3 regions of the Ruegeria sp. AM9 genome follow, and region 1 is predicted to be linked to each of the others. Evidence: riboswitches for the same ligand, from Rfam matches in the RefSeq annotation. Region 1 holds a riboswitch; each other region holds the start of a gene.
What was found. A riboswitch is a leader RNA that binds a small molecule or an ion and turns the genes downstream of it on or off. The one in region 1 is predicted to bind cobalamin.
Positions count from the first base shown of each region.

Region 2: linked by a shared signal. The riboswitch ahead of ACR0DO_RS18325 (hypothetical protein) and the one ahead of ACR0DO_RS06900 (DUF1636 family protein) in region 1 are both predicted to bind cobalamin.
Region 3: linked by a shared signal. The riboswitch ahead of ACR0DO_RS08470 (DUF1636 family protein) and the one ahead of ACR0DO_RS06900 (DUF1636 family protein) in region 1 are both predicted to bind cobalamin.

Region 1 is NZ_JBQFWY010000002.1:406,284-416,638, forward strand. It holds gene ACR0DO_RS06880 (hypothetical protein) at 1-542, shown strand, start outside; gene ACR0DO_RS06885 (thermonuclease family protein) at 823-1,443, opposite strand; gene ACR0DO_RS06890 (NAD(P)-dependent oxidoreductase) at 1,916-2,872, opposite strand; gene ACR0DO_RS06895 (LysR substrate-binding domain-containing protein) at 2,976-3,851, shown strand; cobalamin riboswitch at 3,924-4,132, shown strand; gene ACR0DO_RS06900 (DUF1636 family protein) at 4,227-4,607, shown strand; gene cobW (cobalamin biosynthesis protein CobW) at 4,604-5,659, shown strand; gene cobN (cobaltochelatase subunit CobN) at 5,663-8,956, shown strand; gene cobG (precorrin-3B synthase) at 8,953-10,080, shown strand; gene ACR0DO_RS06920 (precorrin-8X methylmutase) at 10,080-10,355, shown strand, end outside.
Region 2 is NZ_JBQFWY010000017.1:42,686-53,040, forward strand. It holds gene ACR0DO_RS18275 (extracellular solute-binding protein) at 1-440, opposite strand, end outside; gene ACR0DO_RS18280 (c-type cytochrome) at 615-1,124, opposite strand; gene ACR0DO_RS18285 (prephenate dehydratase) at 1,244-2,077, shown strand; gene ACR0DO_RS18290 (N-acetyltransferase family protein) at 2,088-2,555, opposite strand; gene ACR0DO_RS18295 (SRPBCC family protein) at 2,567-3,034, opposite strand; gene nudC (NAD(+) diphosphatase) at 3,074-4,054, opposite strand; gene ACR0DO_RS18305 (bifunctional 2',3'-cyclic-nucleotide 2'-phosphodiesterase/3'-nucleotidase) at 4,263-6,110, shown strand; RNA gene ffs (signal recognition particle sRNA small type) at 6,150-6,248, shown strand; gene ACR0DO_RS18315 (alpha/beta hydrolase family protein) at 6,288-7,145, opposite strand; cobalamin riboswitch at 7,279-7,499, shown strand; gene ACR0DO_RS18320 (hypothetical protein) at 7,457-7,585, shown strand; gene ACR0DO_RS18325 (hypothetical protein) at 7,582-7,989, shown strand; gene ACR0DO_RS18330 (protein-tyrosine phosphatase family protein) at 7,991-8,494, opposite strand; gene ACR0DO_RS18335 (DNA polymerase III subunit gamma/tau) at 8,521-10,355, shown strand, end outside.
Region 3 is NZ_JBQFWY010000003.1:243,573-253,927, reverse strand. It holds gene ACR0DO_RS08485 (GMC oxidoreductase) at 1-335, opposite strand, end outside; gene ACR0DO_RS08480 (hypothetical protein) at 569-1,054, opposite strand; gene ACR0DO_RS08475 (DUF3299 domain-containing protein) at 1,222-1,986, opposite strand; cobalamin riboswitch at 2,132-2,329, shown strand; gene ACR0DO_RS08470 (DUF1636 family protein) at 2,432-2,788, shown strand; gene ACR0DO_RS08465 (ABC transporter ATP-binding protein) at 2,785-3,570, shown strand; gene ACR0DO_RS08460 (ABC transporter substrate-binding protein) at 3,589-4,536, shown strand; gene ACR0DO_RS08455 (FecCD family ABC transporter permease) at 4,538-5,551, shown strand; gene ACR0DO_RS08450 (UbiX family flavin prenyltransferase) at 5,526-6,134, opposite strand; gene ACR0DO_RS08445 (UbiD family decarboxylase) at 6,131-7,639, opposite strand; gene ubiT (ubiquinone anaerobic biosynthesis accessory factor UbiT) at 7,779-8,321, shown strand; gene ubiU (ubiquinone anaerobic biosynthesis protein UbiU) at 8,321-9,298, shown strand; gene ubiV (ubiquinone anaerobic biosynthesis protein UbiV) at 9,302-10,213, shown strand; gene ACR0DO_RS08425 (NnrS family protein) at 10,210-10,355, shown strand, end outside.

The DNA.
Region 1 (10,355 bases):
TCAACTACGAGGCGTTTTGCGAAGCATCTGGCCTAGACGCTCAGGACTGGGAAGATAACGCACTAGACCTTCGACGTGAGATGCGTAAGGCGCGCTGTGACGTGCTCAGGCGTGTTCTGGCGGCGCTAGAGAACCTTGAACACTATTCTTTCGACGACACCTGCCCAGAGGCGTTTTCGCCACCCACAAATGCCGTGCCGCCTTCCTCGCCAATAGGAACTGCAATTGACGACTTCATTGCAGAACACTCGCGCCAGTGGGCTGAAAAAACAGTCGGACAGAACCGTGCCTATCTCAACATCCTTGTCGAGTACTTCGGACCGGACAGGCTGCTAGGCACCATAACCAAGCAGGACGCGAACGAAGTTAAAAAGGTCCTGCAAGCCTTGCCAGCTAGCCGGAACACTAAGCCCGCCCTCAAAGACATACCGTTATTGGAAGTTATCAAGCTGCCGGGTCACAAGAAGATCGCGCCAAAGACAACCAACAGCCACATACAGATGTTCAAGGCTTTCTTCGACTGGGCTGAGCGGCACGGTTAGTGGACTATGACAGCATGGGGATAGCAGAGAGAAGAACCCGTCAGGGCTGGGTTCTGACGCCTTTGGGGCAAAGCATTCTTTCACGGGCATTTAGTGAACTGCTGACGATAGCAAACGGGAATACAAACAGGTTCAGCGCCGAACTGTTAGACCTGTTGGGTAGCGTGGACGCTACTGCTGCAGTGAGACCTCTACACACACCCCTCGGCGACATCTTCTGAATACCGAAACAAGCACCATACTAATGACCCACACCACTGCCGCTAGAGAGTGCGAGGTCCTACTTGTCCTGATTGCGCTGTGCCTGTTTGGCTTCGAATTGTTCCCAGACCTTAATGCGGCCCTTTTGCCGCGCGTCAGCCAGCCAGAGCTTCTTACGCGCGTCAGGCACCTCTAGGCTCCTGTACTTGCCATCTGAGAACTTAGGCCAATCTATCGCCATCCCCAGCTTGACCATTTCCGCAGACAGGTCGCGCCCGTCTTCAAGATAGCACTTTGCCACTGTACGACCGTGGGTATCCTCAGCAGTAACCACTGCCCTCACCTTTTGCCCTTTGCATAGGGATACTAAAGCCCACTTGGCCTTCTTGCCGTACGGGTGGTTAATCTCGGGCGCATCTACGCCAAACAAGCGCACTTGGGTTTTCTTTATTTTTATGGTGTCGCCGTCCACAACATAGGCTGAGCCTTCCAAGACCTTTTCTATGGGTTCAGGTATTGCACTGTCAGCTTCAAAACGCGGTGGCTGCTGAACCCCTTGGGGGCGTGATGCGCCCAATCTCGGCTTCAAGTCCGAAGTTGGTTGATAGGTCGGCTTAGTGCTTCTGTCTGGCTTGCGTTTGCTATGCACAAGGAACAGCACAACTACCCCAGCAACGACAAGCAGTATCAATACTTCCACAGGATCGGACCTTGTAAATGGTTTGGCTCAAAACACATGCGGAGAAGTCCGCAGACGTACTGCACGTTATGGTTGATATTGGGATGCCGGAGAGGTTTAATCCAGTGAAAAGTGACAGCCTTTCACCACGACAAAACACCAAACACCGGCAATCTATAGGGGCTAGTCACACCCAATATGCATTCACCCGACTTGGAAAACGACAGTGCCCACAACACCGGGATAAACACCCCGTAGGACCGACCACTAAAGACTTCACTGATGAAGCGACCCCGCAGTTTGCCATACAGACTGAACGAACATAACCAATAGGTGTTGCCTAAGCATCAGTGTGACACTAGTGTGAGACACACAAGCCAACCTCACCCCCGATAATCCGGGTTATTCAATGGCTTAGAAAAATGGTAGCGGGTCCGGTACTCGCCTCCACTCCTCTACGTTGGCAACTTGTTGAGATGCGCCGCTTGGTGCGTCATTCCGCCCGTCGGCCCTGCGGGATCACTTCGTAACCCGGTTCTTCCGGCTCGTCGTCCAGCATCTCGGGCGGGAAACCGGGGGCCGTGATGTTCAGGCCGGTAGCTTCCTCTAACCGCTTGATAATGTTTGGTGACAGTTCGCGTTCGCCAAAACGGGCGATGCCGTCATCGATGATTTCGATCATCACAGGGTTGATCTCAAGCGGCACTCCGGCACGGTCGGCGACATCCTGGAACAACCCGATATCCTTCTTCACAAGGTCCATCGTGAAAGAGATATCGCGCGAGCCGTTCAGGATGACTTGGCTTTCGGTTTCATGCACAAACGAGGTACCGGATGAAATCTTGATCGCCTCGTAGGTCGTGTTGAGGTTCATCCCAGCGGCCTTGGCGGTCACAAGTGCCTCGGCGCAGGTGATCAGGTTGGCGGTGGCCAGATAATTCGTCAGCACCTTCAGGACCGAGGCCGTGCCCAGGTCTCCGGTATGCAGAACGCGGCGGCCCATCGTGGTCAGAAACGGCAAAATCCGCTCGAAGGTTGCGCGGTCGCAACCTGCAAAGATCGAGATATTGCCGGTCGCGGCCCGGTGACACCCGCCGGACACGGGGCAATCGACGGCGGCGCCTCCGCGCTCGATCACCATCGCACCCAGACGCTTGACCTCGGCCTCGTCGGTGGTCGACATCTCCATCCAGATTTTGCCCGGACCGACCTCGGGCAGCATCTGCTGCATGACGGCATCCGAGGCGGCAGGGGACGGCAGGCAGGTGATAACCGCATCGCAATCCCGCATGATCTGTGTCGGGCTTTCGGCCGCTTTGGCGCCTTGGGCCACGAATTCGGCCACCAGATCGGGATTGAGGTCATGGACCGTCAGATCAATTCCGTTCCGCAACAGCGAGCCTGACAGTTTGCCGCCGACATTTCCCAAACCGATAAATCCGACTTTCATTTCACCCTCCCGAAGGTCGCTGTTCGCGCCAAGTATCCCTGTTGCTTGCCTGTAGTGAAAATGAATAATAACACGCATTATGGGCAAAATTTTTTGGTGATAGATGGACCGCCTTCCAAACCCCGCATGGCTACGCAGCTTCGAATCCGCCGCGCGCCATCTGAATTTCACCACAACCGCGCAAGAGCTTGGCCTGACGCAGACGGCGGTTTCGCTGCATATTCGATCCCTCGAGGCCGAGTTGGGGCAAAAGCTGTTCACCCGGAATGCGCGGCGGCTGGAACTGACCGAGCTGGGGCAATCCTATTCGCTGACGGTGCGGCGGGCGTTGTCAGATATCGCGCTGTCCACCAACAGCCTGTTTGGCCCGGCCTCACGGCAGACCCTGACCGTCCGCGCTGCCATATCGACCGCCACCTACTGGATAGCCGCCGAACTGCCGGACTTCTCCACCCGGCATCCGGATATTCCGGTCCGTCTGGTCTCGCACATCTGGAACGACAGCGGGACGCCCGGCGATGTGGATGTGGAAATCCGGCTGGGGTATGGCGACTGGCCGGGGGTGCGGTCCGAGAAGATTACCGATGAAAAGCTGGTTCCGGTCTGTCGGGCCGGGCACGGTTCGCCGAAACTGAATAACGGGCCGCTGATTCAAATACTTGGGTACGAGGACAACTGGGCGCAGTATTTTCAAGCCATCGGCACTGCGCCACCCGGCCAACCATCTCGATATTCGGTGGATACGACGGTGGCGGCGCTGCAACTTGTGATGGCCGGTGCGGGATATGCAACGATCCTGGAACGGTTCGCCAGAAACGCGATCCGCCAGGGTGCGCCGATTGCGATTGCGGGTCCGGCGATTCCCTTTGCCCAGTCGCATTACATGGTTAGTGCTCAGCAAGCTGTGCCATCCACAGCAGCGGCAGGTCTGTTTTGCGCGTGGTTGCGGGACCGGCTGGCGGCGGATGCCGCGGATTGACACAAGCTGGTCGCTTTTTCGTCCCGAGGGTTTTCCGCCTGGGTCTGGCGCTTGACAAGGCCCCTGCCCGTGCCGCATGTCGCTTGGGTTGGTGTCCATCCCCGGATGGATGAAAAGGGAATGCGTCAGCGGTCATCCGTCAAACGCAGCCGCCCCCGCGACCGTGACCGGAGAGGGTGCCCACAGCCACTGGCCCAAAAGGCCGGGAAGGCGGGACATCCGACAGAGGCCCACCTCTGACATCCGCAAGCCGGGAGACCTGCCAGCACCCGAAGATGAAACCGGGCGGGGTGTTCCGGTGTCGGGTCCATGTCGCAACACGTGGCCCGCATGAAACCCCGTCCCCCGCAATGAGGATTTGGGGGGATGAGAGACATGACCGTGACCGCACCCGTCGAGCTGCTGGTCTGTACCACGTGCCGCCGCGGCCTGCCTGTCGAGGATGACGCGCAGCGACCCGGCACCTTGCTTCACAAAGCGCTGGAACAGGCGGAACTGCCCGAGGGCATCACTCTGAAAGCCGTGGAATGCCTGTCGAACTGTGATGAGGGCTGCTCCATCGTGCTGCGCGGCGGGCCGGATCGCTGGACCTTTGTCTACGAGCACCTCAACGAAAACGACCATGTCGAGACCATCGTCGAAGGTGCCACCAAGTACCTCGCGACCGAAGACGGCCTGGTCAAATGGCGCGAACGCCCAGAACATTTCCGCAAAAACTGTGCGGCCCGCATTCCCCCGATTGGAGCCCTGAAATGAGCAACCTCGAGAAACTCCCCGTCACTGTGATCACCGGCTTTCTGGGCTCGGGCAAGACCACTCTGGTCAAGCACCTGATGCAGAACCCGCAAGGCAAGCGTCTGGCCGTTGTGGTCAATGAATTTGGCGATGTCGGCGTCGATGGCGATATCCTGAAATCCTGCGCCATCCCGGACTGCCCGGCGGAAAACATCATGGAACTGGCCAATGGCTGCATCTGCTGCACCGTGGCCGACGACTTCATCCCCACCATCGAGGCGCTGATGGCCTTGGAGCCGCGCCCCGATCACATCCTGATCGAAACCTCCGGCCTCGCCCTACCCAAGCCGCTGCTCAAGGCGTTCGACTGGCCGGATATCCGGTCCAAGATCACCGTGGATGGCGTAATCGCTCTGGCCGATGCCGAGGCCGTTGCCGCCGGTCGTTTCGCCCCGAATGTCGAGGCCGTGGACGCCCAGCGCCTGGCCGATGACTCGATCGACCACGAAACGCCCCTGTCCGAGGTGTTCGAGGACCAGATCTCCTGCGCCGACATCATCCTGCTGACCAAACCCGATCTGGCCGGTCCCGAGGGTGTGGCCAAGGCCAAAGAGATCATCGCAGCCGAAGCTCCGCGCCCGCTGCCGGTGGTCGAAGTGGCCGAAGGTGCCGTGGACGTGCGCGTCGTTCTGGGTCTGGAAGCCGCAGCCGAAGATGACATGGACGCCCGTCCCTCGCATCACGACGGCCACCACGATCACGAGCATGATGATTTCGAAAGCATCATCGTCGAACTGCCGGAACAGACCGACCCCGTCGATCTGGTCGCGAAAATCGAACGCCTGGCCAATGAGCTGAACATCTTGCGCGTCAAAGGCTATGCCGCTGTTGAAGGCAAACCGATGCGTCTGCTGGTGCAGGCCGTCGGCGCCCGTGTCCGTCACCAATACGACCGTCCGTGGGAATCGGGTGAAGAGCGCCGCTCGCGTCTGGTGGTCATCGCCGAGCATGACGACATCAAAGAAGCCGCGATCCGCGACATCCTTGTTGGTGTGACCGAGGCCGCCGAGTAAGCCATGCACGTCGTCTTCCGCGAAAGCCACGGGTTAGAAGAAACCGAGACCCCAACCGATCTGGGCCAGAGCCCGGCGGATCTGGTGGTGCTGTCTTTTTCCGACAGCGACCTTGGCGCTTTCGCGGCAGGCTGGCATCGCGGTGGCGGTGCCGAGGGGCGGATGCCGACGATGCGGCTGGCCAACCTGACGGCGCTGAAACATCCTCTGTCCGTCGACACCTATGTCGAACAGACGCTGGAGGGCGCCAAAGGCATTCTGATCCGCCTGATTGGCGGCGTGCCTTACTGGTCTTACGGGTTGCAGCAGGTTTTGGCACTGGCGCAGGCTAAGGGTATTGCGCTGGCCGTCCTGCCTGCGGATGGGCGCGAGGACACGCGGCTGGATGACTATTCCACCCTGCCCGTCTCGACCCTGCGCCGGTTGGCGCATCTCTGCGACACTGGTGGGGAGGTCGCCGCACAAGCCGCGCTGGCGCAGATGGCACTGGCGGCAGGCCTTTATGCAGGTCCGGTAATGGGCGCCAAGACCCTGCCTGACTGCGGTGCATGGTGCCCGGATCGTGGCGTGATCCCCGTGGACACGGCTTTCACGGGCGACGCGAAACGCATCGTCGTCACTTTCTACCGCGCCTATCTGACCTCGGCCGATACCGCCCCCGTCGCGGCCCTGATCCGCAGCTTGCGGGATCGTGGGATTGAGGCTGTCGGCATGTTCGCCCCCTCTCTCAAAGCGCCCGCAGCCGCCGAATGGCTGCGCGAACAAGTCGTGGAGCTTGCTCCATCGGCGATCATCAACGCCACCTCATTCTCGGGCAAAGGCGCGTCGGGCACATCCCCTCTGGACGCGGCCAATGTGCCGGTGTTCCAGGTCGCCCTCGCGACCTCACGCCGCAAAGCCTGGGCCGAGGCAGAACGCGGCCTCTCGCCCGCCGACCTCGCCATGCATGTGGTTCTACCCGAAGTGGATGGGCGCATTTCTGCGGGCATTGCGTCCTTCAAGGAACCGGGCAAGCGCGACCCGCATCTGGAATATTCCCGCTTCGCCCACCGGGCCGAGCCCGAACGGATCGAAGCAATCATCGACCGGGTCACCGGCTGGCTGAACCTGCACGACACACCCAAAGCAGATCAGATCCCGGCGCTGATTTTGTCCACCTACCCCGGCAAAGACTGGCAGATGGCCCATGCGGTGGGTCTGGATGCGCTGGCCTCGGCTGAGGCGATGCTGTCCGATCTACAGGCCGAGGGTTATGACACCGCGCCCGCCGAACCGATTTCCGAAGCGCTGCTGGACGCACGGATTTCATGGCCGCTGAAGGACTACCGGACGGCGCTCGCGGCTTTGCCCGAACAGTTGCGCGATGATCTGCAAACCGTCTGGGGCACCCCCGAGGATGACCCAACCTTCTCGGACGGCGCGTTCCATTTTACCGCCCTGCGCCGTGGCAAGGCCCTAATCGCCCTGCAGCCCGAGCGCGGAACGCCCGAGCTGCGCGATGACGACTATCACGACCTGTCGCGCACCCCGCGCCACAGCTATGTCGCGTTCTATCTGTGGCTGCGCCAAGGCCTCGGCGCGGACGCCCTGATCCATATCGGCGCGCATGGCACGCTGGAATGGCTGCCGGGCAAGTCGGTCGCCCTGTCCGCCGATTGCTGGCCCGAGGCGTTGATCCGCAACCTGCCGGTGATCTACCCCTTCATTGTCAACGATCCCGGCGAGGCCGCGCAAGCCAAGCGCCGCATCGGGGCCGTGACGCTGGGGCACATCCCCCCTGCGCTGAAAGAAAGCGGCACGCCGGACCGCATGGTGCGGCTGGAATCGCTACTGGATGAATTCTCGAATGCCGACGGGCTTGACCCCAAGCGCCGCGACCGCCTGCAGGAAGACATCCGCGACGAGGCGCAGGCGATCGGGCTGGAAAGCGATCTGGGTCTGGATCAGGCCACCTGCACCGCCGAGGCGATCACCCGCATCGACCGCTTTGTCTGCGACATCAAGGAAAGCCAGTTTGGCGACGGCCTGCACATCTTTGGCCGGGTGCCGGACGTGACCGGCAATTTCGACCCCGCGCCCTCGGCCCATGCCGAACGCCGCGCCCTGATCGATGCGCTGGCCGGTAAACGGATCGAGGCAGGGCCGTCCGGCTCCCCCTATCGCGGACGCTCAGACGTGCTGCCAACGGGGCGGAACCTCTATACCACCGACCCGCGCTCGGTTCCGACGCGCGCCGCCTACACGCAGGGCGTGAAACTGGCCGAGGAACTGGTGCGGCGCCACCTGCAGGAAGAGGGCGACTATCCACAGGGCCTGATCGTCGACCTGTGGGGTTCGGCCACCATGCGCACGGCGGGCGAGGAATTCGCCATGGCGCTGCACCTGCTGGGCGTGAAACCGGTCTGGGACAAGGGGTCCGAGCGGGTAGCGGGAATCGAAGTCCTGCCGATCACCGACCTCAGCCGCCCGCGTTTGGACGTCACACTGCGGGTCTCGGGCCTGTTCCGCGATGTGTTCCCAACGCTTTCGGCGCTGTTCGGTCAGGCCGTGCGGGCACTGTCCCAACGTGACGAGGCCCCGGATTGGAACCCCTATGCCGGTCAGGCCCCCGCGGCCCGCGTCTATGGCCCCGCCCCCGGCAGTTACGGCCTGAACATGACCCACCTGTCCGAGACCTATACGGATGAGGCTCGCATGCAGGCGGGCGAGGCGTGGCTGGAAGCCAGTTCCTTCGCGCTGGAGGGCGAGCATATCGCGCAGGACAAAGACGGGATCACCCAGCGCGTCGCCAATGCAGACAGCTTTGTCCACCTGCAGGACCTCACCGAGACCGATCTGCTTCTGGCCAATGACTATGCCACCCATGAGGCCGGGTTCGCGGCGGCCAAGAAGATCACCGGCGGCAGTGCGCAGCTGTATCATCTGGACAATACCAACCCGCAAAACCCGCGCGCCCGCACCCTGCCCGAAGAGATCAGCCGCGTCGTCCACGCCCGCGCTGCCAACCCCGGCTGGATCGCAGGGATGCAGCGGCACGGCTTCCGGGGGGCTGCCGAGATCGCGGCAACGCTGGATCACATGGCCTCGTTTGCACATCTGTCCGGCACCGTCGCGCCGCACCTTTTCGACCTCTACCACGGTGCCACCCTTGGCAACGAAGAGGTCGATGCCTTTTTGCAAGAAGCAAACCCGCAGGCGTATCAGGCCATGAAGGACAGGTTTCTGGCGCTGTTGGAGGCCGGGCTCTGGAACACGCGTCGAAACTCGATCCGTGCCGATCTGGAGGGTTTGAGATGAGCGCGCCCATCGTCCAAGGCTGGTGCCCTGGAGCACACCGTCCGATGATGTCGGGCGACGGGCTGGTTGTGCGGGTGCGGCCTCGGCTGGCTCGGCTAAGCGCCGCGCAGGCGCTTGGCCTGTGCGAACTGGCGGAACGGTTCGGCAATGGCACCATCGACCTGACCAACCGCGCAAACCTGCAGCTACGCGGCGTGCAGGAAGCCGACCACCAGCCGCTGCTCGCCGAACTTTCAGCGCTGGGCTTGCTGGATGCAGAACCGGGCATCGAGGTGCGTCGCAACATACTGACCTCACCGCTCTATCAGGTCGGCGACCTGACCGCACGACTGGCGCAAGAGCTGATCGACCGTCTGGCTGACCTCCCTGCCTTGCCCGCAAAGTTCGGCTTTGCCATCGATACAGGACCTGAACGCCTGCTGGCTGGTGACTCGGCGGACATCCGTTTGGAAACCGCCGCCGATGGCCTGATCCTGCGCGCAGATGGGGCCGAGACTGGACGTAAAGTGTCCGAGGCAGAGGCAATCGACAAACTGATCGCGCTGGCGATGTGGTTCTCTGAGACCTACACGCCCGAGACCCGCCGCATGGCGCGAGTGGTGGCCGCGAAAGGCCTGCCGCCGGAATGGCAAGGCAGCTCGCCCGGCCCCGAAGGCGCGCCGCTGCAACCCGGCGGATGTGAGCTCGGTACTCTGTATGGCGCGGCTTTCGGGCAACTGCCTGCGCGCCAACTTCTTGAACTGATACAAAACAGCGGTGCGTCAGCCCTGCGGGTGACCCCGTGGCGGCTGATCCTGCTGGAAGGCGGGGCGGCGATACCCGCCCCGGCCTTCGTCACAAACGGCACCGACCCGCTTATGACCACCGACGCCTGCCCCGGCGCACCGTTCTGCCCGCAGGCCCAGGTGGAAACCCGCGACATCGCCCGTGCGCTGGCACCGCGCGTCAGCGGCAACCTGCATGTCTCGGGCTGCGCCAAGGGCTGCGCCCGGATGGGCGTGGCGGATATCACTTTAGTCGGCCACGACGGACGATTTGATCTTGTCAAACAAGGCCGTGCGGGGGATGAGCCCTGCCAGCACGGCCTGACCGAAGAAACACTTATGACCATGGACTTCACCTGATGCCCTATGAATACGAAACCGACGGCGCCGCGATCTATAAGGAAAGCTTTGCCACCATCCGGTCCGAGGCCGACCTGGCCCGGTTCGACGCCGACGAAGAGCAGGTCGCCGTCCGCATGATCCACGCCGCCGGGATGGTCGGGCTGGAAGAGTTCGTGCATTTCTCGCCGGGTTTCGTGGCAGCAGCCCGCACCGCACTGGAAAACGGTGCGCCGATTCTGTGCGACGCGCGCATGGTCAGCGAAGGCGTGACCCGCTTTCGCCTGCCTGCTAAC
Region 2 (10,355 bases), on a different contig from region 1:
TCGGAAAACCGTGCCTCCGGCCGGATGTTGAAAATCACCCAATCATAGCTTTCAGGGTATTCTAGGCTTTCGGCCAGCAGGCCGTAATAGGATGCAGGTTCGTCATAAGACGGGACAAGCAGGCTTTCGTAGTGATCTGCAGACCGGGCACCTGCCCGGCCCTGCCGTGTATAGGGGTTGAAACTGTCAAACGTCCCCTGTGCGGCATAGGACAACTCTCCTCCGCGCGGCGCGTCCGGGTTCACATAATCGAAATGGGCAAAGCCTTCGGGGTATTTCAGATCTTTGAACTCAGAGAACCCGTAGCTTTTGATGATCTTTTCTTCGGCAAACAGCTGCGCCGTCGCCAACAGGACCAGAAACAGCCCCAGCATTGACGTATAAGCCCAACCCCTGAAATCCAATGCACGCGCCTGAACGGATACTCTGTTGGATCTCATCTTGCTCATCCCCTGCTTGGCCTCTGCCTTTAATCTTATGCGTGCCAGCTAAATGACCAGCACTGTCAGGTTCAAGTTTAGAATGCGTGAACGCTTTGTGAAGATGTCGTTAGGCAAAAATAAAGCCGCTGCGCGGGGCAGCGGCTTTGAAATTCAGTGCGGTTGATCACAGGATCAGTTGCCGATGGTCTGCAGATAAGCAATCAGATCGGCGCGGTCCTGCGGTTTTTTCAGGCCGGCAAAGCTCATGGAAGTGCCCGAGATATAGCTTTTCGGGTTCGTCAGGAATGCATCCAGTGCTTCCGGTGTCCAGTTGCCGCCATGGGCCTGCATCGAAGGCGAATAGCCGCCGAAGCCATTCGCCGAGGCGACCGGGCGATCCACGACGCCGTACAGGTAGGGGCCGGTTCCGTTGGCGCCATCTTCAAGCTTGTGGCAAGCCGAGCATTTGCGGAAGACGCGCGCGCCCTTTTCCGCATCGGCGGCGGCCAGCATGTCTTCGAATACCACCTCTTCGCCGTCGGCGCTTTCACCCGCGCTTTCGGTTTCGATGATATAAGAGGCCGTCTCGCCATGCCCATCGGCATGGTACAGCGCCTCGGCGCCCCATTTTGCCAGAAGCAGCACCAGGAAGGTGCCAAACAGGCCTGCGGCGGCCTTGGTAACTGTCATCGTGTCGAACATTGATCGCGTGTCCATTTCAGCTGTCTGCGGGGTGTCTAAGGGTTCCCCTCGCAAGAGGCAAGGTATAGACACCGCGACTAAACGCCCAATTCTGGAACTTGTTGCACGGAATCGATCAAATGACCAATCGTATCGCATTTCAGGGGGAACCCGGTGCCTATAGCCACGAGGCCTGCCGCAATGCGCGCCCCGATATGGAGGCCCTGCCCTGCCGCACGTTCGAAGATGTGATCGAATCGGTTCGGTCCGGCGACGCCGATCTGGCGATGCTGCCGGTCGAGAACACCACCTATGGCCGGGTGGCCGATATTCACCGCCTTCTGCCGCACAGCGGGCTGCATATCATCGATGAGGCCTTCGTGCGCGTGCACATCAATCTGCTGGCGGTACCCGGCGCGACTCTGACCGATGTCACCGAGGCGCATTCGCATCTGGTCCTGCTGCCGCAATGCGCCGGGTTTCTGAAGGAACACAACATCCGCGGACGCGTCAGCCCCGACAACGCCCGCGCAGCGCGTGAGGTCTCGGAACAGGGCGATCTGCATTCGGCGGCACTGGCCAGCGAATTGGCCGGGGAAATCTACGGTTTGAACGTTCTGGCCCGCCACATCGAGGACCACGACAACAACACCACCCGTTTCTTGATCATGTCCCCAGAGGCGGACCAATCCCGGCGCGGACCGCACGGCATGATCACCAGTTTCGTCTTTCAGGTGCGAAACATCCCGGCGGCGCTGTACAAGGCGATGGGGGGCTTTGCCACCAACGGCATCAACATGACCAAGCTGGAAAGCTACATGGTCGACGGGTCATTCACCGCGACTCAGTTCTATGCCGATATCGTCGGCCATCCGGACGACCGCAACGTGCAACTGGCCATGGAAGAGCTGGAGCACTTCACCACCAATGTCGAAGTGCTGGGCGTCTACCCGGCCGCGCAGCCGCGCGGGTAAGCCAGCAGGCTCAATCGACGGTATAGGATTTGCACACGGCGCCGTGGTGCGACCTGTAATCAACAAAGCCCATGGCTGAGTAATAAGCCAAACCTTCGGCGTTGTTGCGCGAAATAGTCGCGTCAATCGCAGCCAGTTCCCGCGCTTTCGCAGCCTCCAATGTTACACGAAACAAAGCCCGCCCCATGCCCTGACGTGCGGCCGAGGGGCGGATATGCGTGCCAATAACGCCCCAGCCCACCGGCGCACCGTAGGGGTTGCCTTCGACCGCAATCTTTATGGATTGGAACCCCAGAACGCAGCCGCCCCGAACCGCCACGGTACACCGCAGCTGATCCGGGTGGGTCAGGTAGTTCGCGGTCGCAAAACTCAAATCACTGGGCCTGCTGCGCTTGCCGGCGGCCGCGATCTCTTGCAAAACCTCGGAAATTCCTTCGGCATCGTCCAGCCCTGCTTGCCGGATAATCAGATCACCCATTGCTCGCCCCCTCAGGTGCCATGTAGGTAGCGTTCTTCGATTTCACGAGCGAATTCGTTCAGGCGCAGCTGAAACTGCCGCCGGAACCGCGCCTGACCCAGCCTCAGCGATTGCAGCAACAGCCGCGCGGGCAGAGATCGGGCGGCAAGCGACATGTCGACGCTCAGGCGGGTGCGGCGCTGCGACAAGGCCAGGAATTCAATGATCGTCACCCCGTTCATGCCTTTGCTGATAGCGTCGAACCGTAACAGAGACGGCGGGTCGCACTCGGCCATCTCGATTGCAATTTGGCGGGGCTTTCCGCGCAGCTGGAACTCGGTTTCCCATTGCGTGCCCGGCACCACGCCCATATGGCCCGACAGGCGCCGCACTTCGATCCCGCGACGCATGGCCATGCGCTCGAACCGCTCAAAATCGGCGACCATTTCGAATACCGCGTTGATGGGGGCGTCGATGTCTTCGCGCGCTGTAAACTGCATGACGTTTCGTGGTTCTCTTCGCTATAGGCTCAGTATCTGTCAGTCCAGCGTATCCGCAAGCCAGTTTTGCAGCAGGAAATGTGCAATAGCCCCCTTGCGGGCTGGCAACAGCCTCGGATGCTCTCCGGCAAAGGCCTGCATCATCTCGGGCTTGCTGACCCACATTGCATCCTCGATTTCCACCGGATCGATGGTGATCTCACGCGACAGCGCCTCACCTGCGCAGCCGAACATCAGTGAGGCCGGAAACGGCCAGGGCTGGCTGGACAGATAGCTGACCGCACCGACCGGTACCCCGGCCTCTTCCATCACCTCGCGCCGGACCGCAGCCTCAAGCGTTTCTCCGGGTTCGACAAAACCGGCCAGCAGCGAATACATCCCCTCGGGCCAGCCCGGAGACCGCCCCATCAGCACCGAATCCCCATGCGTGATCAACATGATGACCACAGGGTCGGTGCGCGGGAAATGCTGCCCGCCGCAGGACGGGCAACTGCGCTGCCACCCGGCCTGTGTGATTTCGCTGGCGACGCCGCAGCGGGCGCAAAACCGATGGGTTTCATGCCAACCGATCACTGCCTTGGCCGCCGCGGCCAATTCCGCATCGCGGGTGGACAGGCGGGTCATGATCCGGCGCAGTTCAGCAAAGACATGGCCTTGCGGCAGGTCCGGATGCTGTTGCTCGGTCCGATCGACAAACGCCCCCAACTGCGACATGTCCAAACCTTCGGGGGACCAGTTCGAGATATCGAGTGCAAAAACCGGCGATCCGTCCGAGACGCCCAGAAACACCGGTTCCTCAACGCTGCCGCCCGGCCCGTTTGCGACCAGATCATGGGTCATCGGGATCAGGCCCAGCCGATCCAGCGCCTCGCCCTGAACCAGCGGTTTGCCACGCCAAAGCAGCATGCAGGACGCTTGCGGATGGGCGCGCATCTGTGCCAGCTGTTCCGCATCCCCCCGGATATGGGCCGCACGCTCCAGGCCCGAGCCGCCAAACGTCACAAGTTCCGCGTGTTTCATGAGTGTTCCTTTGGGTCTTTGGCACAGGGCTGCCACGGCTGCAGCAGCGTTGCAATGGCAATTCCAAACACCCGGAAACCGAAGGCCGTCAAATGATCGCAGTCACGCGTTATATGTTGCACCTATTATACTTTTTGGGGAAAATGCTTAACATATAACTGCCAAAAGTAGAAATTTGTCACGCTCCATTCCTCTGCCAAGCCCTGCATTGAAGATACGGATTTTGGCGACATCCGATCTGCATATGAACCTGAGCGGCTTCGACTATTACTCGGACGCCCCGGAACCCACGATCGGGCTCACACGGACCGCCAGCCTGATCCGGGCCGCGCGGTATGAGGCGATGGCGGCTGGCGCGTTGGTTCTGTTGTTCGACAACGGAGATTCGCTACAGGGCACTCCGATCGGGGACTGGGCTGCGGAACCGGCCAATGCGCCGCATATCCTGATGCGGGCCTTTGGTGATCTGGCCTATGACGCCATCGGGCTAGGCAATCATGATTTCAGCTTTGGGCTGGAGGTTCTGGATCGCGTTCTGGCTGATGCCCCCTGCCCGGTGGTATGCAGCAGCGTGCACCGGAAGGACGCCGATCCTCTGTGGCAAAGCCATGCCATCCTGACGCGCACGGCCCAGTGCCAGGGCCAGCAGGTTGCGCTGAAGATCGGCCTGTTTTCGGTACTTCCCCCACAAACCGCAAAATGGGAGGCCCATCGGCTAAAGGACCGGGTCACTCTGGACGACATCCTGACCTGCGCCCGCTCCAAGGTGCGGGACTTGCAGGCAGAGGGTTGCGATCTGATCCTTGCGCTGGCGCATACCGGGCTGGGGTCGCCCATAGCGGAACCCGATATGGAAAACGCTGTCATCCCGATGGCCGCCATCAATGGCATCGACGCCGTGATCGCCGGGCATTCCCACCTGACGCTGCCCGGCCCCGCGCATGAGGGGTTGGATCATGTCGATGCAGTCCAAGGGCGGGTTCACGGAAAACCGGTGGTCATGCCGGGTCCGGCCGGATCAAATCTGGGGGTGATTGATCTGAAGCTGCACAGGATCAAGGACGGCGGGTGGGTGATTCAGGACCACAGCACCGAATTGCGCCCGATCTACCCGGCGGTGCCTGACAGCGAGGCCCAGCCCGTTGAAGAAGATCCCGATTTGCTGCGCCTCTTCGCCAAGGGTCATTCGGAAACACGCCGTCACACGGCGCAGCCGGTGGGCCGGACCGACCAGCATCTGCACAGTTATTTCAGCTTTTGCGCCCCGGACAGAGGGCTTGCATTGGCCGCAGCGGCGCAGGCGGCGGCCCTGCGCCCCTACCTGCAAGGGACACCCTTTGCGGAACTGCCGCTTCTATCTGCAGTGGCACCTTCGAAATTCGGAGGACGCGCCGGGCCGCGGTTTTTCACGGATGTGCCACCGGGGCAGGTTTTCCTGCGCCACATTAACGACCTGTATGTCTTTCCCAACGAATTGCAGGCCGTTGTCGTCAACGGAGCGCAGATTGGCGACTGGCTGGAAATGTCGGCAGGTTTGTTCAATCAGATCGAACCCGGCCGCGAAACCGATCTGGTCGACCCCAGCCGCGCCGGGCATAATTTCGATGTTCTGCAGGGGCTGAGCTGTCAGATCGACCTGTCGCACCCATCGCGCTTTGACGCCGCCGGTCGCCTGACCGACCCCGCGCATCGCCGGATTCACGACATCCAGTTCGAAGGGCGCCCCGTGACCCCGGACCAGCGCTTTGTCGTGGCGCTGAACAATTACCGCGTCAATGGAGGGGGGCATTTCCCCTTTGTCGACCGGGCCGAACCGATTCCGGTGCCGGCTCAACCCGTCCAGCGCATCCTGCAAGATTATTTCTCGGGCGCCCTGCCGCGCGACCCGCTGGAACACGCGCCCCGCGCCTTTCGGTTTGCGCCATTATCCGGGGCGACAACCTTGCTCCGGACCGGCCCAAAGGCCCACGATCACATTGCCGAGCTTGAGAAATACAGCCCACAGTTACTCGGAGAAGACGAAGAAGGCTTTTTGCTGATCCGTTTGACGCTCTGACGGGTTGTCTTTTCCACGCCCGTTGCCTATATCGACCGATGAGAGGTTGGCGCGGGCGAGCGCCTCGCCAACCTGGTCAGGTCCGGAAGGAAGCAGCCACAACGAGCCCCGCTTGGGTCGATGTCCAACCTCTCACTTCTTCCTCACAGAGAATGCAAAACGCCGGACCCGGCAGTATCATGCGATCAGCCGGGGCCAGAGGGCAGCGTTGCGGCGGGCGAAAGCTCCGATATGGCCCACTTCGGACAGGCCGAATTCAGCAGGTGACAACAGATGGCGGCGCGCGTGCGGCCCGTACAGATCGGCCAGCCGCCACACCGCGTTCGGCGGCACCACATCGTCATCCTCGAAGGTGAACAGATCCACAGGCGTCTCCGACTGCGCCCAACGCGCCTCGGGCAGAGTGATCCCGATCTCGGGCAGGTAGTTGCGCGGCGCGGTGCACCACCGCCGCCACTGCCAATAGACGCTTGCCGGCAGATCGGCCCCGAATCCCAGCGCCTTGCCCGGAAGATAGCCCAGAGCTTTCACCGCCAGCGGCGCGTGGCCGTACCAGAACAGCAATGCCAGCGCCCGGTAGGGCCAGGGATGGTCCGACACCGTCACCGGGCCAGAGCAAACACAGATCATGCGGTCGATCTGATCGATATCGGGTTGTATTGGCCCCAGCATCCCGCCGACGGAATGCCCGATGCTCCACTGCTGCGCGTCAGGGAACCTGCGTCGCATTTCAGCCCGGGCAGCTGGCATGTCGATCAGGGCCCAATCGGCCATCTTGACCCGCGATGCCTTCAGCGGCCCGGTCAGCGAATGGCCGAAATCACTGTAATCATAAGTTAGACAGGCCATCCCCTGCGCCTCGGCCAGCCAGCGGGCAAAGTGCTGATAGTAATCCCTCGGCACGCCCGTTGCGCCATGAATGACCACCGCCACCCGAGGCGCCGATGCCGGCATATACAGACGTGCGGATAAGGTGCCCGCGCATGATGGAAACTGGAAATCCTCGGTCGAAACAGTCTGTGTTGCGTCCAGCATGGTGCGGCCTCCGGGATTTTTGAACCGATTGGTTCACTTTCTCCAGTCCGCCGTGTTTCCGTCCGCAAGTCAACTATGACCATACGTCCACCTGGCCACGCAAATTGCCCGCTTGACTCGGGTCGCCCGCACCCGTTAGCGATGGCTTGATGGTTCTCGACCCCGATCTCGGGGCGGGATGAAAAGGGAACACGGTGCGGTTCTGCCCGGTGATGCCGGAACGAACCAAGGCCGCGACTGCCCCCGCAACTGTAAGCGGTGAGCAATGCCGAAACACCACTGGCCGAAAGGCTGGGAAGGTCGGCAAAGCGATGACCCGCAAGTCAGGAGACCTGCCATCGAAGCAAAACCGAAACTCGGGCGGGGTGTCCGGGCAGGTCGTCAGCACGCTGTCACACCTGATCTACGCCCCCGTCCTGCGCGCGGAGGGCGCATCATGATCTGGAAGACGAAGACACATCAATTCACCGCAACCGTGTGCCAGAAAACCGGCAAGACCTGCCCGGCCCTGGCACAGATGGCCCGCGCCGTCGTGCAGGCGATGGAGGCCGCTGCACCGGCGACCACCCCGGATTTCGAAGTTGAGGGCAGCAGCGAACTGGCCCATTGCGCTCAGGGCTGTTTCGCACGGTTTCGTGCACAGGCGGAACAGATTCGCGTGTTTTGCGGGACCGATGCCGACACCGCGATCGAAACGCTGGACGACTATGCAGATATGATGTTCTGCCTTGAATTCACCACACGCCCGGCCAAGCTGTTGCCGACACCGCCCTGCGCGATGCTCGAGGCCTCGGTCATTGCGCAAAGCCCGGTCGTGCGGCCGGAACGGCACGCGGCGCTCTGAACTAGTGGTAAGGCCGGGTGCTGGCCGCCTGTGCGGCCCAGTCCAACTGGCCGTCAGTCTCAACGGCGCAGGGCCGTACGGCGCGCAGGCGTTTCAGCGCTGCCTCGGGGCGTTCGCCGTGTTCGACCATAAGGCGCAGGACGATCATCCCGGACCGCCCGCAGCCACCCCGGCAATGTGCCAACACGCGCCCTCCGCGGGCCAGAACCTGTGCCGCCGCCGCGCTGACCTCAGGCCATGCGGCCTGCACCTCAGGCGGCGGCGCACCAAAATCCGTGACCGGCAGATGCGCCCAGCCGATTGCCGCGGCGCGCAGGTCGTCGCCGAATCCGGCGGCCCCCTCCTGCAGCATTTCACCCTCGGTAGTCATGGAAATCACCAGATCGGGCTGCCAGTCGCGGATGATGTGAAAATCCTGCCGATAGTTGCCCGCTCGCCCTGGCAATGGCGACAGAGCAACCGTGCCGTTGCCCACCTGCACGGCGTGAATTGCGAACAGTCTCAAGTGATAACCCTCCTGCCTATGCGTCTATGGTACATAAACTGCGACGCAAACGGAAATTCGCCAAGCGGGATGTGGACGCGGGCGGCGGGGGTCTCTACGCTGCATCGGAACCCGAATCCGACAGAGCAGACATGACCGACACGCCCAGCCCCGCCTATCAGGTTCTTGCCCGCAAATACCGCCCGGAAACCTTTGCCGACCTTGTGGGTCAGGACGCCATGGTGCGCACGCTGAAAAACGCGTTCGAGGCCGACCGGATCGCGCAGGCCTTCATCATGACCGGCATTCGCGGCACCGGCAAAACCACCACGGCGCGGATCATCGCCAAGGGCATGAACTGCATCGGCCCCGATGGCGAAGGCAAGCCGACCACGGAACCCTGCGGCCAGTGCGAGCATTGCGTGGCCATCATGGAGGGCCGCCACGTCGACGTGATGGAGATGGACGCCGCCAGCCGCACCGGTGTCAACGATATTCGCGAGATCATCGACAGCGTCCGCTATCGCGCGGCTAGTGCGCGCTACAAGATCTACATCATCGACGAGGTTCACATGCTCTCGACCAGCGCCTTCAACGCGCTGCTCAAGACGCTTGAGGAACCGCCCGAGCATGTGAAGTTCATCTTTGCCACAACCGAGATTCGCAAAGTACCGGTGACGGTGCTGTCACGCTGTCAGCGCTTTGACCTGCGCCGGATTGAGCCCGAGGATATGATCGGCCTGCTCAGCAAGATCGCAGCGGCCGAAAATGCCCAGATCGCCGACGACGCGCTTGCGCTGATCACCCGCGCCGCCGAAGGGTCGGCACGGGATGCGACCTCTCTGCTGGATCAGGCGATCTCGCACGGGGCCGGAGAAACCAGTGCCGATCAGGTGCGCGCGATGCTGGGTCTGGCCGATCGCGGCCGGGTGCTGGACCTGATGGACATGATCCTGCGCGGCGACGCGGCGGGCGCCCTGACCGAACTGAGCGCGCAATATGCCGAGGGCGCCGACCCGCTGGCCGTGCTGCGCGACCTCGCCGAGATCACCCATTGGGTCTCGGTCGTAAAGATCACCCCGGATGCCGCCGAAGACCCGACCGTTTCGCCAGACGAACGCGCCCGCGGCGTGCAGATGGCCGAGGCCCTGCCGATGCGGGTTCTGACCCGGATGTGGCAGATGCTGCTGAAAGCGCTGGAAGAGGTCTCGGCCGCGCCAAACGCCATGATGGCCGCCGAAATGGCAGTGATCCGTCTGACCCATGTGGCCGACCTGCCCAGCCCAGAGGAACTGATCAAACGGTTGCAGGACGCACCGCCGCCGCCACCAAACGGAGGCCCCGGCGGCGGCATGGCCGTGCCGTCCCCTGCGCCTGCTCATGCTACGTATACCTCAACCGCGCGCGGTCCGGCCGGAACACCCACAGCCGCGCTGGCTCAAGAAACCCAGGCAGCCCTTGCGCGGTATCCCAGCTTTGACCATGTCGTCGAACTGATCCGAACGAACCGCGACGTGAAACTGCTGGTCGAGGTTGAGAATGGCGTGCGCCTCGTGTCCTATTCGCCCGGTCGGATCGAGTTCACACCAACGGACAACGCACCGACGGATCTGTCCCAAAGGCTCGGCACGGCGCTGCAACGATGGACCGGAAACCGCTGGGCGGTGTCAATCGTCGCCGACGGAGATGCCGCAACCATCGCCGAAGTGCGGGACGCAGCCGATTTGGCATTGAAAGCTCAGGCCGAGCAACATCCTCTGGTTCAGGCTGTGCTCATGCAGTTTCCCAAAGCCCGGATAAAAAGCATCGAAACCCCTGAGCAGCGGGCCGCGAAAGTCGAAACCGAAGCCCTGCCCGAGGTCGAAGACGAGTGGGATCCGTT
Region 3 (10,355 bases), on a different contig from region 1:
AGGCGCAGATACTCATCCACTACCCCTTCGGCCGGGTCGGTACTGATCCGGTGCGTGCCCTGAATATGGGCCTGACTTGGAAGGAAACCGCCAGCGGTCACGCCGTCCAGCACATCCGGAATGATACCCGGCAACCCGTCCAGCGCGCGCTGCAATCCCCGATAGGCATAGGGGTGGTGCTTGGTCCATTCGATCACCGGTGCGTCACCCTCCAACAGCACCCGATTTTCGGCGACGGGCAGGTCCTCGGCTGCAAGGGTCAGGACCAGACGGTTGGTCCACTTGCCCGGCTCTTCGCGGATATTGGGGGGCGAATTCGAGCTTTCGATCAGCACCGCCGCCGCCTCGGACCGGTCTATGTCGTGATAGAAATGATAGCCATGGCTGGTTTCAGACGTGCCGCCGAAATAGTTCTTTAACGTGGCCGTATCGACAAGGACGGATTGCGAGGGTTCTTCGTGCAGGAAACGCCCCAGCGCCGGTGAGGTGACACCCGACCGCAGCAGGATTGCCGCGTGCCGCCATTTGCGCGCGTGGAAGGCAGCGGAACCCAGGACTTGCTGTGGTTCTACAACGCAACATCCGCACGGGACTTGGCGTACTCGGGGTAGGGAAACGGCGTTTTGCGGGGCAGGATATGAGCTGACCCGCCGCCTGCGATCTCCATCAACGTTTCCGCCCGCTCGTAATAGGGCGCCAGATCGTCATACCCGAACGGCCAGTTCATTCCGACGCCAAACCGGGACTGCAGCCGGAAGTCACCGGGATGAAATCGCGGAGTATCGCCCCACCAGAAATTCGAGTTTCCGCCAAAAACAACGAAGCTGAGCCAGTCTTTCCGAAAACCGGACGAGTTGCGCTGAGTAATCTCCTCTCCGGTGCGCCAGCCATCGCGAAGCTGCGCCTCATGCGGGCGGAACCCGCCTTTTTCAATGATGAGAATGTCCAGATCCTGCGGCAGGGCATGCGCAAAAAACATAGATGCAAAGCTGCTGCCAACAAGCACCACATCCCATTCCCGGGACGCGACCTCTGTTAGGTCAATGCGGTTCATCTATTCACCCGGGCCTCTGAAGAGGCTCAAACCAACGTCACTGATACACTTAAATAGGATGATATAGGGTACCCCGAGACCGGGGTTTGTCAAATCACCAAAGATGATCGGTTTCTTCCGGAACCAATCTACAAGCCATTCCGCAGTGTCCCGATCCGGCGGCCGCGTCACTCAGAGGCCTTCGCCCCGCCGGTCTTGCGGTTGCCCGCCGCGCGGATGCGATCGGCAATGCTTTGCGTCCACTCCAGCCGCTCGCCCTGTGTTTCCAGGGTTTCGACACTGTCGGCGTCCAGCCGGAACGTCGCCCGCATGGGCAAAAACCCGTCGACCACCATCATGTTCTGCTCTGACGGATCGATGGTCAGCCTTCCGGTCAGCCGCACGGGTTCATGGACATAGCTGGGCGCCCAGTCACCGTTCAGCCGCACCCGGATCATCTGATTGGGCGGAGGTGGCGGCATATGGCTGCACATCCCGCGCTGGGGCACCAGATAAGCGATGGCGTTCCCGTCCGCATCGGGCGGCGCGGGAATGGCAAACCCCGCCAGCGTCACCGTCTGACCGTCAAATTCAGGGTTGCCCGCAGCGCCGGCGCGATCCCGGTTCCGGGCCACGGCATGCCGTTGCTCCAGCAGCCAGTCGATATCAATGCCATCGGCGGCCAGGGCGTCCTCGGTTTCGAACAGAAGCTCCTGCCAATTCAGCCGCTCTTCGGGGCTGCCCGCATCCTGATGCAGCCTGCTGCGCAGGCGTACGGCAAAAAGCACATCGTCGAACTGTTCCGGGCTCAGGTCGCGATACGGATCGTCGAAGACCTGAACGGACGGATCCGGCAAGTCAGACCAGTCCAGTGCAGCCCCCGGAGCCGCCAGCACGGACGGACCGCACAGGGTCAACGTCAGAATCGTCGCAAGGGGAAACCAATATCGCATGACCGGACTCTATCGCCCTGCCGGGATCATTCCAGTAGGTTTTTTGCAGATGCCGCTCTTTGCAGAACCCCCTGCAATTGCAGGGCTGCACCGGCAAACAAACGTAGAGGATATAACTTTATGATTGACGCACCGGGTCATCTCGGGCAGTCAATCTGGTGATGGTTCCCCCAAAAGGGATGAAAAGGGAATACGGTGCGGCCCTGTCAATTGGCCAACTCCGTGACTGCCCCCGCAACTGTAAGCGGTGAGCGACGCCATACACCCACTGGTCCTTGGGCCGGGAAGGATGGCCAAGCATCGACCCGCAAGTCAGGAGACCTGCCATCATATGTTCAACCAACCCGGGGCGGGGCGTCCTGGAAGGAGGCTATGATGACACGACTGACACGTGTTCCCATGATTGGCACCTTCTCTGCGCGTTTGAAAACGAGCGGAGCGGGCAATGCCGGAAACACCTGATCACTTCATTCTGATCTGCGAGACCTGCAAAGGGCCTGAGAATGCGGATGCCTTGCGCAACGCGCTGACGGGCAGTCTGCCCGCGGGGTTTGCGGTTCGGACCGTCACGTGCATGGCGGGCTGCGAACGACCGACTACCGTTGGATTTCAGGCCGTTGGCAAAGCCCAGTACCTGTTCGGCGATATCCGGACGCAACGTGACATCACTGCAGTGGCCGAGTTTGCGCGGCAGTACCGCCACAGTGCAGATGGCTGGACCAACGCCTCTGACCGACCGCGGCCGCTGTTTACCAAAACCCTGTCCCGGATGCCCCGGCTGAACGTAGAGGAACACTCATGACAGACCCCGCGTTTCTGGTCGCGCGTGACCTGGAATACTATGCGCTGAACGGCGATGTTCTGCTGCAGGGTGCATCGTTTGAACTGGACAAGGGCGCAATCCTGGCCATTGCCGGGCCGAACGGGGCCGGGAAAACGACACTTCTGAACCTTCTTAGTGGCGCCGCCGAGATGGTTCTGGGCGATGTTCTGGTCAACGGGCGCAGCCTGAAACAAATGCCTGCATCAGAGCGCGCGCGCATGATCGCCGTGGTCAGCCAGCAGGAGTTTCCGGACGGTCGGTTGCTGCTGCGCGATTACGTTGCGCTGGGTCAGATTCCGATCCGCTCCGACCGGTCCGCCGAAGCCCATGCGGCCGAGCTTGACCGAATACTGGACCTGACCGGGCTGAGCGCTCTGGCGGATAAACGGATGGCGCTGCTGTCCGGCGGCGAACGCCAGCGGGCACATATTGCGCGCGCCCTGGCGCAGAGCCCGTCGCTTCTGTTTCTGGACGAGCCCACCAACCATCTGGACCCGGACGCCAAGGGCCGGATGCTGTCACTGGTGGCCGAGCTGGGCATTACGGTGGTGATGATCGTGCACGATCTGGTCATGATCCCCGAGTTTGCCACCCATGTGGCGCTGATGAAATCCACCCGCCTGACCAGCTTTGGCCCCGTGGCCGAGGTTCTGACGCCCGCGCATGTGCGCGACACGTTTGGCGTCGACTACCTGTGTTTCCAGCACGAAGGCCGGGTGATCCCGGCGCTGGATATCCGAAGAACCCCCGTTTCAAACTAAAGCAAGGAAACACCCCCTATGAAACACATCTGGTCTGCGGCCCTGATCACCGCCATGGCAGGCGGCGCATCTGCAGGTGAAGTAACCGTTGATAACTGCGGCGAACCATTGGTTTTTGAAACTCAGCCCCAGCGGCTGGTCGTGCACGACATGAACATGACCGACATGGCCTTTGCGCTGGGTCTGCAGGACAAGATCGTCGGTCTGACCGGCATCACCGGCTGGTACAAGACCAGCCCCGAGTTTGACACGCTGCGCGGTGACATCCCCGAGCTGGCGCCAAAATACCCGACCGTTGAAAACCTGGTTGCGGTTGAACCCGACCTGTTCTTTGCCGGGTGGTATTACGGCATGAAACCCGGCGGCGACGTCACCCCCGACACGCTGGAACCTTTTGGCATCAAGACCATGATCCTGTCTGAGAGCTGCGTGCATCTGGACAAGGATCGCCCCGAGGCCAGCATGGACCTGCTGTTCGACGACGTGCTGCGCCTGGGCAAGGTCATGCATGTCGAAGGCAAGGCCGAAGAACTGGTCGGCGGCTGGAAAGAAGAGCTGGCAGCGATCGAAGCGCAGACTGCCGATCTGCCGAAACCCCGTGTCTTCCTGCTGGATGGCCCAGCGGATGCGCCCTTCACTGCGGGCAAATTCGCCATCCCCGATGCGATGATCGCTGCTGCGGGCGGCGAGAACGTCACCCATGACATGGATACCAGCTGGGGCCGCACCTCGTGGGAGGCCGTGGCCGCCGCAAACCCGGAATTCCTTGTGTTGCTGGATTACCAGACCGGAAATGGCGCAGAAGATACGTTCAAGTTCCTGCAGGACCATCCGGTGATGTCGCAGATCGACGCGGTCAAGAACGAACGCTGGATCGGCCTGCGCTACGAGGAACTGACCCCCGGACCGGCAAATATCGAGGCGATCTCGAAAATGGCCCAAGCCATGCATCCGGGCCTCAACTGATATGGGCCGATTGGGCCTTGAGCTAATCTTGGGGGCGGTCATTCTGGCCGCCCTCTTGCTGATTTCGACCGTCTACGGCACCACGCCCATCCCCGCGCGGGATGCGTTTGACGCCGTCTTGCTGGGCACCGGCCTGACGGACGGAGACATGTCCCCCCTGCACCGGATCGTCTTCGATCTGCGCCTGCCCCGCGCCCTGTTCGCGGCCGTCATTGGCGCCGGGCTGGGTATTGTTGGCGTGGTTCTGCAAACCACGACGCGCAACGATCTGGCTGACCCTTTTCTTTTCGGTCTGTCCTCGGGCGCCGCCGCCGGAGCCGTGTTCGTCATCACCGTGACCGGCGATATTCTGGGGTTCTGGACCCTGCCGCTGGCGGCGTTTTGCGGTGGCCTCGTGGCGTCAGGCATCGTGCTGGCGCTGGTGCACGGGCTGCGAACGAGTGCGCCGGAAAAACTGATCCTGGCCGGTTTGGCAGTGTCTTTCCTGTTCTCGGCCATCACCAATTATCTGATCTTTGCGGGCGACAGCCGTGCGGCGCATTCGGTGATCTTCTGGATGCTGGGCGGTCTGGGTCTGGCGCGGTGGGAGACCTTCCCGCTGGTCTGCGCCGGGTTGCTGCTGATCCTGTCCTATTCGCTCTATCGCAGCCGCTGGCTGGACGCGCTGCTGACCGGAGACCTGACCGCCGCAACACTGGGCGTGCCCGTTCAGGGGCTGCGATTCAGCATGTTCTTTGCCGCCGCCCTTGCCACCGCTGTTTTTGTCTCGGTCGCCGGGGTAATCGGCTTTGTTGGCCTGATGGTGCCGCATATCGCGCGCGGCATCGCCGGGCCGCTGCACAACCGGCTTCTGCCCACGGCCGCAATTGTCGGCGCGGCTTTGCTGACGGGGTCGGACATCCTCAGCCGGCTTCTTCTGGCGCCGCAGGAATTGCCGGTGGGGATCGTGACAACCTCGATCGGTTCGGTGTTCGTGTTTCTGCTGCTGTTCAGAACCGCACGGGCGCGGCACTAGAGCCGGGCATTAATTCTGCCTCGGCCCATTGTCTCGCCACCGGAGCAGAAACCGCCAACAGATCGATCGCGCGACCTGCAATCTGAGTGACGATATCCGACACGCATTGCGGTTTCAGATAGAAGGCCGGGACCGGCGGCAGAACAATCGCACCCATCTCGGTAACCGTCGTCATGTTTCGAAGATGCACCAATGTCAGCGGCGCCTCGCGGGTCAGCAGGACCAGGCGCCTGCGTTCCTTGAGTTGCACGCTGGCGGCGCGGGTCAGCAGGTTGTCATCCAGGCCATGCGCGATGGCCGCCAGGGATCGCATGGAACAGGGGGCAACGATCATCCCGGATACCGGGACTGACCCTGAGGCGATACTGGCACCAATGTTGCTGATGGAATGATGGCGGGTGGCCAATCCCCTGAGGGTGTCAAACGCATCCTCCCCGCATTCTTCAAGCAGCGTGCGCTGTGCTGCGTCGCTGGTGACAAGGTCGATCTCAACGCCCAGATCCGACAACTGCCGCGCCACCGACAGCCCGAGCGCTGCACCCGACGCCCCGGCTACGCCCAAAATCACGCGGTGTTGGCTCATGACGTCCCTCCGGCCATCAGGCGCGAAACAAGATTGGCGGCGAAATCCGCGTCCTTGTCCGCCGTTTTCATCACGGTTCCCCATTCCCGGCTGGTTTCGCTTTCGATCTTGGTCGTGGCGTCGATGCCCATTTTTCCGGACAGTCCCGGCTGCGGAGACGCAAAGTCCAGATAGTCCATCGGCGTGTTTTCCAGCGTCATCACATCCCGACCCGGGTCCATGCGCGTGGCAAGCGCCCAGGCGATGTCATCCCAGTTCGTGGGGTCGATATCGTCATCCACCACCACAATCATCTTGGTATAGCTGAATTGCGGCAGCATCCCCCACAGCGCCATCATCACCCGGCGCGCCTGACCGGGATAGCGTTTGTCGATGCTGACAACGGCCATGCGGTAAGAACAGGCGGCAGGTGGCAGCCACAGATCGCGGACCTCGGGTATCTGAGCGCGAATGGTGGGCAGCGCGAGGCGGTTGAAAACCTCGCCAATGATCGCGGGCTCATCCGGCGGGCGTCCGGTATAAGTGGACAGGTACAGCGGGTCCTGCCGATGGGTCACGGCCGTGACCTGCATGACCGGAAATGGCTCGGCCCGGTTGTAGTACCCGGTGTGATCTCCGAACGGTCCCTCGGGCGCGGTTTCGGTGGGGGAAACCCAGCCTTCCAGGATGATCTCGGCCTCGGCCGGAACCATCAAGGGTACGGATTTGGCAGCTACCATGCGAGGACGCACTCCGTTGAGCGCGCCTGCAAAGGTCATTTCCGACACAGTCTCGGGCAAGGGCAGCGCGGCGGACAGCAGCGTCGCCGGATCTGCCCCCAGAACGATGGCGACCGGGGTCTTTTCCCCGTTCTTCGCCCAGCTCCGGTGATGGGCCGCGCCACCGCGATGGGGCAACCACCGCATGATCAGCTTGTCCCGGTCCAACACCTGAGCCCGGTAGATGCCCGCGTTGTAGGACGTGACATTGCCCGCGTCGGACCCGTGCGGTCGGGTGATGACCACCGGCCAGGTCACAAGCGGCGCCGCATCGCCCGGCCAATGCGTTTGCACCGGAATTGACGCCAAATCGATATCCGCCCCTTCCAGAGCAACCTGCTGGCTGGATGCGGACTTGGTGATCTTGGGTCGCGTGGCCAGGGCGGCCTTCAACATCGGCCAACGCGAAAGGGCATCCCGCAACCCGTCCGGAGGTGCCGGGGTTTTGAGCGCGGCAAGAAACGCGCCCATCTCGTCCAGTTCCTCCGGTTTAATACCAAGCCCGGCGCACACGCGTTCAGTTGTCCCGAACAGGTTGGTGACAACCGGCATTTTCGAAGGGATACCACCGTCCAACACCGGAAAATCGAACCGCACCACCGGGCCGGCCCGCTCCAGCACGTTGCGGTGAACTGCTGTAATCTGATGGCGGACCGAGACGGGCTCGGAAACTGTCAGCAACTGATTGGTGTCCCCACACCAGTCAAGGAAACTGCGCAGGCTGGGGAAAGAGGGCAACGATCGCACGGGAGATCCTGTTCAAGAAAGCCCGGCCTGCCTATCAGCGAAATTCCACAGCGAAATTGACCATCGTCAAACTGCGACCGCGTGCGACCCCTTATGAGTTCCGACAGAAGACATGTCGACCGTGCCAAAGGAGCCCTGCTTGTCCCAATCGCCCGCCATGATTCCGCACTTCCCGCAGGTGGCCACCCTTCCGTTGCGCATTTTGCCATATGCCCCTTTGTCGGCCATCCTGTCCGCCTTTTCCCGCAAGATCGCGCAAAAACACCCGGGCATGTTCCGCCGTCTGGGCGAGCATGACCACACGCGGTTCATCCTTGATCCGACCGACCTGCCGTTTGTGATCTGCCTTGATCCGAACGGCGGCACCCCGCGAGTGACAGTCACGCGCGGCCGCGCAGAAGGCGCCGCCCGGATCGCCGGGCCGCTCGCTGCCTTATTGGGTCTTGTTCACGGCGCCTATGACGGGGACGCGCTGTTCTTTTCCCGTGATCTGGTGATCGAAGGCGATACGGCCGCAGCGCTGGCCCTGCGCAACGCAATCGACGACGCCGAGCTGGATTTCGCACAGGAGCTTTCGGACCTGTCCGGCCCCTTGGCGCATTCCATGCAGAGGGTTCTTGCACTGATCGAGCGAAGAACCGGCGTTAACCTGAGCAGACCCGAAGAGGCAGACCTATGGTAATGGAAATTGTCTGCCCCGCTGGCACCCCCGCCGCGTTGCGTGCGGCAGTAAAGGCGGGCGCGCATACGATTTACTGCGGCTTTGCCGATGAAACCAATGCCCGGAACTTTCCCGGCCTGAACTTCGATCGCGCCGAAATGCGTGAAGGCGTGGCCTTTGCCCACCAGCATGGCGCCAAAGTGCTGGTCGCCATCAACACCTTTCCCCGCGCCGGGCACGAGGCCATCTGGCACCGCGCCGTAGCCGATGCCGAAACCTGCGGCGCCGATGCGGTGATCCTGGCCGATGCTGGCCTTCTGGCGCATACCGCGCGCCATCATCCCACCCTGCGCCGCCACCTTTCGGTTCAGGCTGCCGCCGCCAATGCGGATGTCATCAACTACTATGCCGAGACCTTTGGCGTGAAACGTGTGGTGCTGCCGCGCGTGCTCTCGGTGCCGGAAATCGCCGCGATCAACGCTGAAACCGAGGTTGAAACCGAGGTGTTCGTCTTTGGCGGCCTGTGCGTGATGGCCGAGGGCCGCTGTTCGTTGTCATCCTACGCCACCGGCAAATCGCCCAACATGAACGGCGTCTGCTCTCCGGCCAGCCATGTGGAATACCATGAGGAAAACGGGGTGCTGGATGCGCGGCTGGGCGGCTACATCATTCACCGCGTCGACAAGGGCGAAGCCGCGCCCTATCCGACCCTGTGCAAAGGCTGTTTCAGCGCGGGTGAGAAATCCGGCCACCTGTTCGAAGACCCGGTCAGCCTGAACGCCGAGAAACTGATCCCGCAGTTGCAAAAGGCAGGTGTTACCGCTCTCAAGATCGAAGGCCGCCAGCGGTCGCGGTCCTATGTGGCGCAGGTGGTGCGCAACTTCCGCGCCGCCGTGGATGCGCTGGATGCGGGCCGCCCGCTGCCCGAGGGCATGTTGGCTCGACTGTCCGAGGGTCAGGCCATGACCACCGGCGCCTACAAGAAAACCTGGAGATAAGCCATGGATCTCACTGCTGGGCCGACCCAGTTCTTCTGGTCCAAAACCCGTTGGCTGGAGTTTCATACCTCGCTGGCGGATACCCCTGTTGCTCGCGTTGTATTGGGCGAGTTGGTCTGTTCCAAACGCCTGCCGTTTTATCAGGAGCACATCGCCGAGGCGATCGACACGCTGCAAACCACAGGCAAAGAGGTCGCCCTGACCAGCCTTGCGCTGGTCACCCTGAAACGCGAACGCAAGCTGACCGCCGATCTTGTCGAAATGGGCCTACCGGTCGAGGTCAACGATCTCTCGGCCTTACCGCATCTGCCCAAGGGCACGCCGTTCTGGGTTGGCCCGTTGGTCAATGTCTATAACGAAGGCACGTTGACATGGCTGGCCTCGCTGGGCGCCACTCGGGTCTGCCTGCCCCCCGAGCTGCCATTGGAAAGCGTTGAGGTGCTGGCCAAAACCGCCGCCGATCTTGGCGTTGCTGTCGAGGTCTGGGGCCATGGCCGCCTGCCCCTGGCGATCTCGGGCCGCTGCTATCACGCACGCATGCACGGTCGTACCAAAGACAACTGCCAATTTGCCTGCGAAGACGATCCGGACGGGCTGGAGGTTGAAACACTGGAAGGTCAGCCGTTCATGACCATGAATGGTGTGCAGACCCTGTCGGACACCCATGCAGCTTCCGTTTACCAGGCCGACACGCTGGCGCGCGCAGGCGTCGCCGCCCTGCGCCTTTCACCGCAATCACAGGGTTTCCCTGCCATCTGCGCAGCCTATCACGCCCTTCTGCAAGGAGATGCCACAGCACAGACGACGGCCATAGAGCTTCAAGCCCTCACGCCGGACGCCCGCTTTTCTGATGGGTTCCTGCAAGGCGCGTGTGGCGCAGACTGGTCCGCTGACCGGGCCATCCCGGCAGAGTGACCCTGCATTCGTTCTGGGCCGCGCCTTATCGCCCCATGTTCGGCGGCGCGGCACTTTGGGCGCTGGTCTGCATGGGATGGTGGCCGTTGGGCGTACGTCTGGGCCTGCCCGCCCCGGCGTTCGAGCCAATCGTGCTGTGGCA